3 regions of the Shewanella sp. HL-SH2 genome follow, and region 1 is predicted to be linked to each of the others. Evidence: predicted binding sites of a transcription regulator. Region 1 holds the regulator's gene; each other region holds the start of a gene.

Region 1 (4,290 bases):
TTTCATCTCTGAGTCAACACTATAATCCAGCGGAATTAGTGCGTTCATTACCACAAAGTTTGGCTAACTTACTTGACAACCAAGGTGATGATATTGTAAAGCGCGGAGGCGTTGTGGCTTTTGTTGGACCAACTGGTGTTGGTAAAACGACATCTCTGGCAAAAATTGCTGCACGTTTTGCAGCACAACATGGTGCAGATCAAGTTGCACTTATTACAACGGATCATTATCGTATTGGCGCCTATGAGCAATTAGCAACTTATGGCAAAATAATGGGGTGTCCAGTAAAGCAAGCACATGATGTCACCGAGCTAGAACAGATTTTGTACCAATTTAGAAGTCGTAAGTTAGTACTTATAGATACAGCGGGTATGGGGCAACGTGATATGCGTCTTTATCAACAACTTGATAATTTGACAGCAAACAGTAGGATCCCAATTCGCAGCTATTTAGTGATGTCGGCAACAGGGCAACGCAGAGTATTACAAGACGCGGTTAATCATTTTAAACGCATTCCATTAGCGGGTGTAATTTTAACCAAATTAGATGAATCTGTATCAATTGCAGGTGCATTGAGCGTTCTGATACAAAATGAGTTACCATTAAGCTATGTGACTGATGGCCAACGTGTTCCTGAAGACATAAAAGTAGCAGATACTTTAGCTCTGGCTAAGCAAGCTTTAGCCGCGTTAAATGAAACAGAACAAGTAATTTCTCAAGACACAAGCGCATGGTCGAATGAAATGACTTATGCATTCGAGTAAGAATATGACCCGTGATCAAGCAAGTGGTTTACGTATGATGAATCAACCAAATAACGAAAAAGTTAAAGTAATTGCCGTATCCGGTGGAAAAGGTGGGGTAGGAAAAACCAGTGTTTCTATAAATACTGCCGTTGCCCTAGCGGAAAAAGGTAAACGTGTTTTAGTATTAGATGCGGATCTTGGTTTAGCTAACGTTGATGTGATGTTAGGAATTCGTGCCGAGAAAAATTTATCTCATGTTTTATCTGGCGATGCCGAATTAGACGATATCATTGTTCGAGGCCCTAAAGGTATTGGTATTGTTCCTGCAACGTCTGGAAGCAGAGCTATGGTTGAGTTAACCCAGGCTCAACATGCAGGATTAATTCGTGCTTTCAGTGAGATGCGTACACAGTTTGACATATTAATTGTCGATACCGCGGCAGGTATTTCAGATATGGTACTGAGTTTCTCAAGGGCATCACAAGATGTATTAATTGTGGTATGCGATGAACCGACATCTATTACAGATGCCTATGCACTGATAAAAATATTAAGCCGTGAACACGGTGTATTTCATTTCAAAATTGTGGCTAATATGGTACGCAGTTTACGTGAAGGAATGGAATTGTTTGCTAAACTAAGTAAAGTAACGGATCGGTTTTTAGATGTTGCTTTAGAGCTAGTTGCAACCGTGCCATTTGATGAGAATTTGCGTAAGTCTGTGCGAAAGCAAAAGTTAGTTGTTGAGGCGTATCCAAAGTCGCCATCAGCCATTGCTTATCACGGCCTGGCAAATAAAATTATGAGCTGGCCAGTTCCACAACAGCCGGGTGGACACTTAGAGTTTTTTGTTGAACGTTTAGTCCAACGCAAAGAAACACAAGAGGATAGAGTGAGTGAATAAAGCCGCCGCGTATACTCAGTTCGATAATAAAACATCCGTTGTTGAACAGTATGCACCGCTGGTAAAAAGAATTGCACATCATATGTTGGCGCGATTACCTGCTTCAGTGCAACTCGACGACTTGCTACAGTCTGGCATGATAGGGTTACTTGAAGCGTCATCAAAATTTGATGACACCAAAGGGGCTAAGTTTGAAACCTTTGCAGGCATTCGGATACGCGGTGCTATGATTGATGAAATCCGCCGTGGTGATTGGGTTCCTCGTTCAGTTCATCGCAATAATCGCCGGGTTGCGCAGGTTATTGACGAACTAGAGCAAGGATTGGGACGTGATGCTCGTGACACAGAAATTGCAGAAAAACTTGATATGTCGCTCAATGAGTACCATCATATTTTAAATGATGTTTCTGTTGGGAAAATCATAGGCATAGAAGATTTAGGTATTTCGCAAGATGTGTTAGTCACAGATGATGGAATACCAGATGATAATTTTGAAGCATTAGCTGAAACGCAATTTAAATCAGCGCTGGTGGAAGCAATTAAAACCTTACCAGAAAGAGATGCATTAGTACTTTCACTGTACTATGACGAAGCGTTAAACTTAAAAGAAATCGGTGCAATTCTTGAAGTAAGCGAATCTAGGGTTAGTCAGATATTAAGTCAGGCTATGCTTAGATTAAAAGGCAAACTCAAGCATTGGACACAACAATAATTATTAATTAGAGCACTAGAGTGTCAGCTCACCGGAGGAAACCTTGGACAAGAATATGAAGATTCTTATTGTTGACGACTTTTCAACAATGCGACGTATCATAAAGAACTTGTTGCGAGACTTGGGATTCAATAATACCCAAGAAGCAGATGATGGATCAACAGCCTTACCTATGTTGCAAAAAGGTGATTTTGACTTTGTTGTAACAGATTGGAATATGCCTGGTATGCAAGGTATTGATTTGCTGAAGGCTATTCGTGCCGATGATTCATTAAAACATTTACCTGTTTTGATGGTTACGGCAGAAGCTAAGCGTGAGCAAATTATTGCAGCCGCCCAAGCAGGTGTGAATGGATATGTTGTTAAACCTTTCACAGCGGCTACCCTTAAAGAGAAATTAGATAAAATTTTTGAACGTCTCGCTTAAGCAAGGATAAGTTATGCAGCCAATAATATCGGGGTTAATTACTCTCGAGCAGGCCCAGCAACTTGTCGAACTGCTTACTGCGGGGGAGCAAGATCAAGCTGACGACGTTGTTAGAGAACTCGCTACACCAATACAGCGTGAATTATTTGAAGAAGTCGGGAAATTAACACGTCAACTTCATAGTGCACTTCAAGATTTTCAGGTAGATAACCGTTTATCAGAATTAGCCAAGGTTGAAATACCGGATGCTAAAGAGAGATTAAATTACGTTATTGATATGACAGAACAAGCTGCAAATAAAACCATGGATGCAGTTGAAGAATGTTTACCTTTGGCCGATACAATAATTACCAATATAAAATCTGTTACCCCTATGTGGGATAAGTTAATGCGTCGAGACATAGAGTTGAGTGAGTTCAAAAAACTTTGTCATGATGTTCAGCAGCTTATGTCACATAGTGAACACGATACAACCCGTTTACGACAATTACTAAATGAAATACTGATGGCGCAGGATTTTCAAGACTTAACAGGGCAAATGATCCGTCGAGTTATCGACTTAGTTCGCGAAGTCGAAAATAATCTAGTCTCTATGTTGACAGTATTTGGTGATTATACGCCGCAACCGGAAACTGTTAAAAAAGAGAATAAAATAGAGGCAGAGGGCCCAATTATGCACGCAGAATTGCGTGATGACGTGGTCGCAGGTCAAGATGAAGTTGATGATTTGCTATCCAGTCTGGGTTTCTAATTAGGAGTCAGTTGAATGTCATTTGATGTTGATGAAGAGATACTCCAGGACTTTTTGGTAGAGGCTGGTGAGATTTTAGAGCTTCTTCAAGAGCAGTTAGTTGCGCTTGAAAATAATCCTGATGACAGTAATTTGTTGAATGCTATTTTTCGCGGTTTCCATACTGTAAAAGGTGGAGCTGGTTTTTTAAGTTTGAAACCTATGGTAGACGTCTGCCATGAAGCGGAAAATACCTTCGATCTATTGAGAACCGGCAAACGGAGTGTTAATGCAGAATTGATGGATATCATTTTGCAGGCAGTTGATGCTATTAACATTATGTTTGCCCAAACTCAGCAAGGCGAAGAACAAGATCCTGTTGAAGTCGAACTACTTAATAAATTGAAGCTACTCAGTTCGGGTGCACCTTTGCCATCAGAAATGGGCGGGCAGAGTGAAGAGCTGATTCAAGAGTCAGTAGAAGAACTCGTAGAGGAAATCGCGCCTGTCAATCAACCAGAATTCATTGAAGACAATGTTAGCGCTGACACTAATATTGACGAAATAAATGAGTCCGAATTTGAAGCATTATTAGATGCGCTTCATGGTCAAGGTAATAGTCCTGTAGCAACTACTTCATCAACAGCTAAAACACCTCAGCAATCAGCTCCAGCTCCTGTTGGCTCAGATGAAATTTCTGATGACGAATTTGAAGCATTGTTAGATGAACTTCATGGTTCAAATAAATTAAGTGCAGCTGAGAGTAAACCT
Region 2 (4,290 bases), 540 kb from region 1:
CTTCAGCTCCGACGTACTGATGACTCTGATAATCCATTAACGGTTGATAGTACAACTCAAATTGACGACCTTTAATAGCAGACTGTAAGTCTTTTTCGATTTCGGCATTATTTTTAAATTGTTGAAGTAATTCTTCATTAAAGAATTGGTAATAACCATTTGACTGTTTTTTTGCGTATTGCAACGCAATATCTGCACAGGATAAAGGTGCGAATAAATCAATTACTGAACCAATGTCAACGATAGCAATAGCCGGTTTGGGTTCAACTTTTTCTCTATTAATAATCATAGAAGCGGATAAATTGGTTATGAGTTTACTGACCAACTCGTCTAAGTCTTGTGCTGACATCATGTGGGGCAACAAAATACAAAACTCATCACTGCCAATTCGAGCCACATCTATTGCTTTGTAGTTCGCGGCAAAGTGCTTTAAACGTCTAGCAACCTCAATTAATAACGAGTCACCCTGTTCATGGCCGTGGGTATCGTTAAATCGTTTAAAGCCTAATAGATCAACCAATAATAATATGCCATCTTGGGCTTTATCCAGCAGTGGAGTAAAAAAAGATCGATTATGTAGGCCAGTTAAACTACAGTGCCATGCTAAATGTTCCAAATCTGCTTGGTGTTCAAATTCAGAAGAGATGTCATAACTTGAAACCAAGGCATAGTGATGACCTTGCTCGGTCATAAAACCGGTAATGTGATAGTGTAGCCAATATTGTTTACCATCGACTCGTTTAAGTTTAATGTCTCCTATTACACTTTCATTATTCGCAAGCTTTGCCAATATATGTTGAAGTACATCGGGTTTATTTCGAAAAATATCTAAATTCATCACACTTTGATGTTCAATATCACTGCGTAATAAGCCTGTCATTCTTTGATGGGCAAAATTGACATAATCGACAACTAAAGTATCAGTATTGACAATCATAACCACATGTTCTGAATGTTCTGCGGCATTGCGTAACAAATGGATTTGTTCTGATTTATCGTAGGAGTATCGAGTTGCCAAGGTTAATGCAAGCTGATCCGCACACTGAATCGCAATTTGAATTTGTTCAAGTTGCCATTCAAATGATGATTTAAAGTCAATCGCTAACACCCCCTCAATATGACCATTAATCCTTATAGCAACATTAAGTGTGCTGACAATATGGTTAACACTATAATAATCAAAAGAATGGATTAGTTGGTTATCATGGGAGATGTTATTAGTGGCTATATAACGGTGGTTTTTTAATTCATCAAAATAACAAATGTTTATGCCCGACTGCACAGTGGCTAAGGTGGATATCGGCCTATTGTTATCGCAGCCTGAATAATGAGAAATCAGTCTTTTCGAGCAGGATAAAGAAGGGTTTTGTTGCCCATCATATGATGGTTCTGCACTATCCAACTTTTCGTCAAATAGCCAAACAGATACCGTAGAATCAACAAAATGTTGCTGCAACAGCTTAATAACTAACTCAGAGGTTTTTGTAAAGTTCCCCTGCTGTTTCGCACTAGAGTTTACAATTAACTCTAAAAGGTGCTGATTTTGTTCTTGTGTCATTAGTTTCCCGAAAAGACATCATGTATTCTCATTCTGCTGAATTATAATTAGTTCGCTCTGTGAGCAATGTGCAGAAACTCAATACATACCATTGGGAGCTTAATAATAAGCTGTTAGTTAACTCTTGATAATCAAAGGCTGTTATAAAATTTAATCGCTGACGATACACCCGCAATTAACAAACAGCAACCCTATTTACACGCCATTTTCTAATTGAAATAGCATTTTCTCCACCGTCACTGAAAAATACAATATAAGCTTAACATCATCGCCTACATGAACAATTTTAACATCGACCTTGTCGAAACGAGTCTGCGCTGTACTGGCAAGCTTATGTGCTTCGATTTCAGCTGCCTCCCCCTTAAAAACTAACACTAACTCGGTATCGTGCTCATCAATTACGGCGCCGATATCAACAAAACTACCGCAATCACTGCATGAGTCGTTTACGTTCTGCTGTTGTTGTTTAATTGTGTTAACCATCGTGAACCACCCAAAGCTGAAGAATGAAGATCTGTTTATATGTGATTATCATAAAATAACTGAATAACAATTTCCCTTACATGGCTCACATATCGAGTTGGCACCATGTTTTTATGCAAATGATATAGCCTCAAGCGGAGGACTTTATGCGGTGAGTTGGATCATCGTTTGACTAATCTGTCGTTGACGCTCTAACTGCTCAACAAAATGCATGTCTTCAGTAGGCTCATAATGGGTTTCTAACCCTTCATATTTTGATCGCACTAAATGGCTGCTATTGCTTAATGCTTGGGTCATTGCATCATCATGTTTACCCCGTATTACAATGGCTTCAGGACATAAGCTTTGTTGTAAATGAAATTGACATAACCCTTGGGAGTGAAAAACAGCACCATTATTTGTATGCTCAGCAGTAGCAGATAAATCATCAATTAATTTTTGTGGTTGTTGCAGTTGAAACTGTTTATACAGTTTCTGGTCAATCGTTAGGTGTTTATCAAATTGAAATTGAGCCATATCATTACTGTCTGCTGATAACATGGCTAACAGTAAACCAAATTCACCACGACGCTGGTTTTCGACAGCCGCATTTAAACGACCGCCTAATTGTAATTCATTGACCAGTTGTGATTCAATTTGCATATAAAAACAACACTATTATGACTCGATGCTATTTTATCGACCAAACACACCTAAACTTTAGAAAAATATTCATTTTTAGCCTTTACATATTTTGGGTTTATGACTACTATGGCGGCCGCAATTGAGGAGGGGTTCCCGAGTGGCCAAAGGGATCAGACTGTAAATCTGACGGCTCAGCCTTCGAAGGTTCGAATCCTTCTCCCTCCACCATTTGCGATGTAATTTAGATAGACGAAAAAGAAATATGTGGAGGGGTTCCCGAGTGGCCAAAGGGATCAGACTGTAAATCTGACGGCTCAGCCTTCGAAGGTTCGAATCCTTCTCCCTCCACCATCTTTCTTGCTCATTTATCTCTATTCAGTGGAGGGGTTCCCGAGTGGCCAAAGGGATCAGACTGTAAATCTGACGGCTCAGCCTTCGAAGGTTCGAATCCTTCTCCCTCCACCATTTTACATCTTAATCTTCATACAATATCCCTCAAAATCTGTAATATATCCTTCATTAGTTAACCACATTCGTATTAATTCTCTCTATTATCTCAACCAGCTTATTTTTGCTAGGTTTAAGACCTTTTTTTCTTTAAGATTAAGTCATTAATAATCACGATGAGAAAATACTATGCCATCGAATTGGGTAAACCAGGCCATTGCTAAGATTGATGCAGACTATCAACGTTCTGCTGATACTCACCTTATAAAACTCGATTTACCACAACTTAATGGTGTTGATATTTATCTTAAAGATGAAAGTACTCATCCTACGGGCAGCCTAAAGCATCGTTTAGCCCGCTCGTTATTTTTATATTCTTTATGCAATGGTTGGATTACACAAACTACCACCATTATTGAATCATCGTCTGGTAGCACTGCGGTGTCTGAAGCGTATTTTGCACGTTTAATTGGTTTGCCTTTTATCGCAGTAATGCCTTCGACTACGGCTAAAAAGAAAATTCAACAAATCGAGTTCTACGGCGGGCAATGTCACTTCGTTGATAATAGTAATCAGATGTATGCTGAGTCTGAACGCCTTGCTATAGAGTTAAATGGCCATTACATGGATCAGTTCACTTTTGCAGAGCGCGCCACAGATTGGCGGGGCAATAACAATATTGCTGACTCAATATTCATTCAAATGCAACGTGAGCCACACCCTATTCCCCACTGGATTGTAATGAGCCCCGGCACAGGTGGCACCTCTGCTACCATTGGGCGTTATATTCGCTATCAGCAGTTATCGACCCAACTGTGTGTGGTAGACCCTGAAAACTCGGTTTTTTATGATTATTTCCACAGTGGTGATAAAACATTAACAGGTCAAAAAGGCAGTAAAATTGAGGGCATTGGACGGCCTAGAGTCGAACCCTCCTTTATTGCTGGTGTTGTTGATGAAATGCATAAAATTCCTGATGGAGCATCCATTGCTACCATGCAATGGTTAGAAACCTTGATAGGCCGAAAAACGGGCGCATCGACAGGAACCAACTTGTATGGTGCATTACTGTTAGCCACGCGAATGCAACAACAAGGACAAGCAGGTTCGATTGTGACATTGATTTGTGATGCGGGGGAAAGATACTTAGATACTTATTATAATCCCCAATGGATTGA
Region 3 (4,290 bases), 1.3 Mb from region 1:
GTACAACGTTAATTTCAGCAATAGGACGTTTACGCTTACGTTGGTACATTACACCGCTTCCTTTTCACTATAGGCTTGGCGCTGTAAAATGTTAGAAAACTCTTCCATAAAGTTTGCGTAGGCCATCTCTAGCTTTTCAGCTTGTGTAGCAAAACGGTTATAGGCAACAACAGCTGGAATAGCGGCAAATAAACCCATAGCGGTTGCAATCAGTGCTTCAGCAATACCTGGTGCAACCATGGCCAATGTGGCGTTTTCTACTGTACCTAACGCGATAAACGAGTTCATGATTCCCCATACGGTACCAAACAATCCAATATAAGGACTGGTTGAACCGATGGTGGCTAGCATAGGTAAATTGTTTTCCAGTTTTTCCATTTCACGTGACAAACTCACGCGCATGGCTCTAGATGTGCCTTCCATTACAGCATCTGGTGACTTACTGTTAACTTTGATCACTCTTGAGTATTCTTTAAAGCCTGCAACAAACATTGCTTCTAGGCCAGCAATGCTTTCGCCTCTGGCGGTTAGTTCTTTGTATAAGCGGTTTAAGTCGACACCGGACCAAAAGGTATCTTCAAAACGCGCGGATTTTACCCGTGCTGAATTCAGCATTGATCGGCGTTGAATGATCACCGCCCAAGATGCAATAGATAAACCTAACAAAGTAAACATAACTAGCTTTACCAACACACTGGCTTGTAAAAACAAACCAATAAAAGACATATCAGCGTGCACTCTTAAACTCCTGAACGATAAATTCTGGGATGGCTATGGGACGCATTTTTGATAAGGACACACAAGCGACTATCACTGTTGCCTCACAATAGCATTCACCTAGCTCATCAATTAAACGCTGTTGGAACACCAACGACGCTTTTTTTAATGACGATATAGAGGATTCAACTATAAAATCCTGTTCAAACTTTGCCGCGCGGCGAAAATCTAATTCTGCACGTTTTACAACAAAAGCAATGTCATCAGCCAATAATTTAGTTTGGCTAACACCCATTGATTTAAGCCATTCGGTGCGTGCTCTTTCAAAGAAGTTTAAGTAATTTGAATGATAAACAACGCCACCAGCATCGGTGTCTTCATAGTACACTGTTACAGGCCAATTAAACGTCACTTTAAGACTCGTTCTTTACTTACAAAATTTTGCATACTATACCGAGTAGCAAGGCAGTTGTGAATCATCTCACCCGCTAAAAACAGACTTTATTTCGAGCATAACAGTGTTAAATTGCATTATCTGGGTTTTAACCTACTTAGATGAAGATTCTTTAATGTTTTCTGGCCTTCAAACAACCCAAAAAATGAATCTTAATTAGATAAAGTCATCGCATTTAATGATACAAATTGCAGCTTAGTTAAATATTAATTTCAAAAAGCGCCTCATCGCTATGCTTTGCCGGTCAAAAGTATAAAAAACGATGGTAGATTACAAAAAAATAACCCAATAAAAGCTTATTTTTTCAGGTAAACGCTCACTTTATCAAAGCTATTAACATTTACTTTTAAAAAACAATTCAACTTATCCGAATATTTATTCACTCAAATATGAGTTATCTCAACAAAACCTAATATTATGGTACTCAGAGGCCATTTTAAATTCAAAACCAGTACACTCAATCATTAAAAAATCTAATGCGAAAGTGGAAAAAATCTATCTTGTGCATTTAGAGTAATAAATCTATTATGAACTTGTTTTCAGGACACATCGATTTGATGAGAAAACAATGAACTTCAAGTTAGTGTTTGTGAAACATTAACTTATTCCCAGTTCTTATGCTTGACTTCCTTCCTTAAATTTGTTGATTGCAAATTATTTAGCCCACTCGGTTTGAGTGGGTTTTTTTTGTCTAAAATTTACCTTCAAACACATACAAAAAAGCCTGAATATGATTCAGGCTAATGCTACAGATTAATGGCTAACGTTACTTTGAAACGAATTCAGGTCTGTGTATTTTCAAAGTAATAATTAACAGCACTATATAGGTTTAGTTATTCTAATCACGACTCTGCGGTTTGTTTGTCGCTCTGACGCTAAGTCATTACCAGCCACGTGACGTTTTTCACCATGCCCTTCTGTGGTGATACGGTCTTGTGAGATACCACTGGCTATTAATAAACTTTTAACTGAATCAGCACGTTTTTCTGACACTTTTTGGTTAATTGAACGCCCACCGTAGCTGTCGGTATAGGCATCAACCACCACTAACTCGATATTAGGATCGTATGATAAGTATTCTTGTACTTTTTTAAGCTGATAATTTGAAAAACGAGTTAATTCGGTTCCACCCTCTTGGTAGTTTAAAACCGTGAATGCAATGTCATCAAAACTGTATGGTAATAAATTAGCTAAGCATGAGCGAAACTCACGATACTTGCTGGCAAAGTTCACCGCTGAAATCCCCACTGCAACTTTACTTGATGCATCATACCAATCGGCATAATAAAACGTAGGCTGACGGCCCTGGCTTAATTCATTTAGCATAGCCCAGGCAGCTTTTTTAGGGACTTCACCGTTAAATTGTTTTTGATACTTTAATGCGATAATTTCTTTTGATGCATCACCTGGGCGCCAGGTCGGTGCTCGGCTGATTAATTTAGCATTGGTAACCGCGTCTGGCTTTGCCCACATATCAAGCGTAAAGAGTAGGTTGAGGTTTTTTCCTGATTTACTGGAAAAAATAGCTTTGCCGTAATCTGGAATATCATGTTCTAGTCGACATTCAATAGGGGTATTTTCACCTACACGCCAGGCAGAGTTTTCAAGGGAGGCAACATAGTGACGTAGATCAGCACTTGCAGAAGCACTGATACACAAACTGGATACTAATATGATTTTTTGCCACATGGTGTCACCTGTCGATTTTATTACCTGTTAATATATCGGCGGCTAAATCTTTTTCTTAAGTTTAAATTATCACTGAAACGAGCATATTAAGACAGTTTGGGTATAATGCACGGCCTATCTGTCACAATAGGCGCAGGCCGGTCTTTAATGGTGACAATAATATTCAGGTTTAATGGGGTAATAGAATTACATGAGTGACATCTGCAACAGCAATAAATTTAAATATCGATTTCGCGGTTATTTTCCTGTGGTGATTGATGTTGAAACAGCAGGATTTAATGCTAATACAGATGCATTGCTTGAAATCGCAGTTACCATGCTAAAAATGGATGATGACGGCTTTATAAGCTTAGATAAAACCCTTCATTACCACATTGAGCCATTTGAAGGTGCAAACCTTGAACCCGCTGCATTAGCATTCAATGGGATTGACCCTACCAACCCGCTTAGGGGTGCTGTTGATGAGAAGTCCGCTTTTTTAGAAATATTTAAAGAAGTTAAAAAGGCTCAAAAAGCGGTTGGCTGTCATCGCAGTATTGTTGTGGCACATAATGCGGCATTTGATCTTGGTTTTGTTAATCAATGTATCGAGCGAAATAGTTTAAAGCGCTCACCGTTTCATCCCTTTGCCAGTTTTGACACAGCGTCCCTTGCCGGATTAGCTATTGGCCACACGGTATTGGCTAAAGCGTGTAAAATGGCTGGCATTGATTTTGATAATAAAGAAGCTCATTCAGCACTGTATGATACTGAACGTACCGCTGAACTTTTTTGTTATATCGTTAATCGCTGGAAAACCCTTGGCGGTTGGCCGTTGGCGACTATAGATGACTCGGATGACGAGGCTGACAATAGTGATACCGACGACTAAACTTAGCAGATGTGCGGTTTAGTTTAGTTTAGTTTAGCTTAACTTTATTTAAGTTACAGAAACAAAAAAAGCTGCCTAGGCAGCTTTTTTGATATTCAACAAGCGAAGATTATAGCTTGTCTGAGTGATCTTTTAAGTATGAAGCAACACCATCAGTGCTAGCTGTCATGCCTTTATCACCTTTAGACCAACCTGCTGGACATACTTCACCGTGCTCTTCGTGGAATTGAAGTGCATCGATCATACGTAGCATTTCGTCAACGTTACGGCCTAATGGTAAATCGTTAACCACCTGGTGACGTACTTGACCTTCTTTGTCTACAAGGAATGAACCACGGAAAGCAACACCTGCTTCTGGATGTTCAACATCGTATGCTTTACAAATTTCATGCTTAACGTCAGCAACTAAAGTGTATTTAACTTGGCCAATACCACCTTTGTCTACTGGAGTGTTACGCCATGCGTTGTGAGTGAACTGTGAGTCAATAGACACACCAATAACTTCAACACCACGCTTAGTGAACTCTTCCATGCGGTGATCAAAAGCAATTAGCTCTGA

What was found. Region 1 encodes FliA, which starts transcription of late flagellar genes. Its sites were predicted from a motif close to CTAAAGNTNNNNNNNNNNNNGCCGATA; they were not measured.
Region 2: ACRWP9_RS10855 (VC2046/SO_2500 family protein) is a predicted target of FliA. The motif match lies at 2,718-2,744, and genes of this name have one in related genera.
Region 3: ACRWP9_RS14270 (flagellar protein MotY) is a predicted target of FliA. The motif match lies at 2,894-2,920, and genes of this name have one in related genera.

Annotation. Positions count from the first base shown of each region.
Region 1 is NZ_CP195035.1:1,965,911-1,970,200, forward strand. Features, by position in the region: gene flhF (flagellar biosynthesis protein FlhF) at 1-764, shown strand, start outside; gene ACRWP9_RS08570 (MinD/ParA family protein) at 769-1,650, shown strand; gene ACRWP9_RS08575 (RNA polymerase sigma factor FliA) at 1,643-2,362, shown strand; gene cheY (chemotaxis response regulator CheY) at 2,406-2,789, shown strand; gene ACRWP9_RS08585 (protein phosphatase CheZ) at 2,803-3,540, shown strand; gene ACRWP9_RS08590 (chemotaxis protein CheA) at 3,556-4,290, shown strand, end outside.
Region 2 is NZ_CP195035.1:2,505,173-2,509,462, reverse strand. Features, by position in the region: gene ACRWP9_RS10865 (sensor domain-containing phosphodiesterase) at 1-1,558, opposite strand, end outside; gene ACRWP9_RS10860 (DUF406 family protein) at 1,754-2,041, opposite strand; gene ACRWP9_RS10855 (VC2046/SO_2500 family protein) at 2,186-2,683, opposite strand; tRNA gene ACRWP9_RS10850 (tRNA-Tyr) at 2,809-2,893, shown strand; tRNA gene ACRWP9_RS10845 (tRNA-Tyr) at 2,932-3,016, shown strand; tRNA gene ACRWP9_RS10840 (tRNA-Tyr) at 3,046-3,130, shown strand; gene ACRWP9_RS10835 (PLP-dependent cysteine synthase family protein) at 3,302-4,290, shown strand, end outside.
Region 3 is NZ_CP195035.1:3,274,271-3,278,560, forward strand. Features, by position in the region: gene tolR (protein TolR) at 1-49, opposite strand, end outside; gene tolQ (protein TolQ) at 49-738, opposite strand; gene ybgC (tol-pal system-associated acyl-CoA thioesterase) at 728-1,129, opposite strand; gene ACRWP9_RS14270 (flagellar protein MotY) at 1,991-2,860, opposite strand; gene rnt (ribonuclease T) at 3,051-3,731, shown strand; gene ACRWP9_RS14280 (peroxiredoxin) at 3,841-4,290, opposite strand, start outside.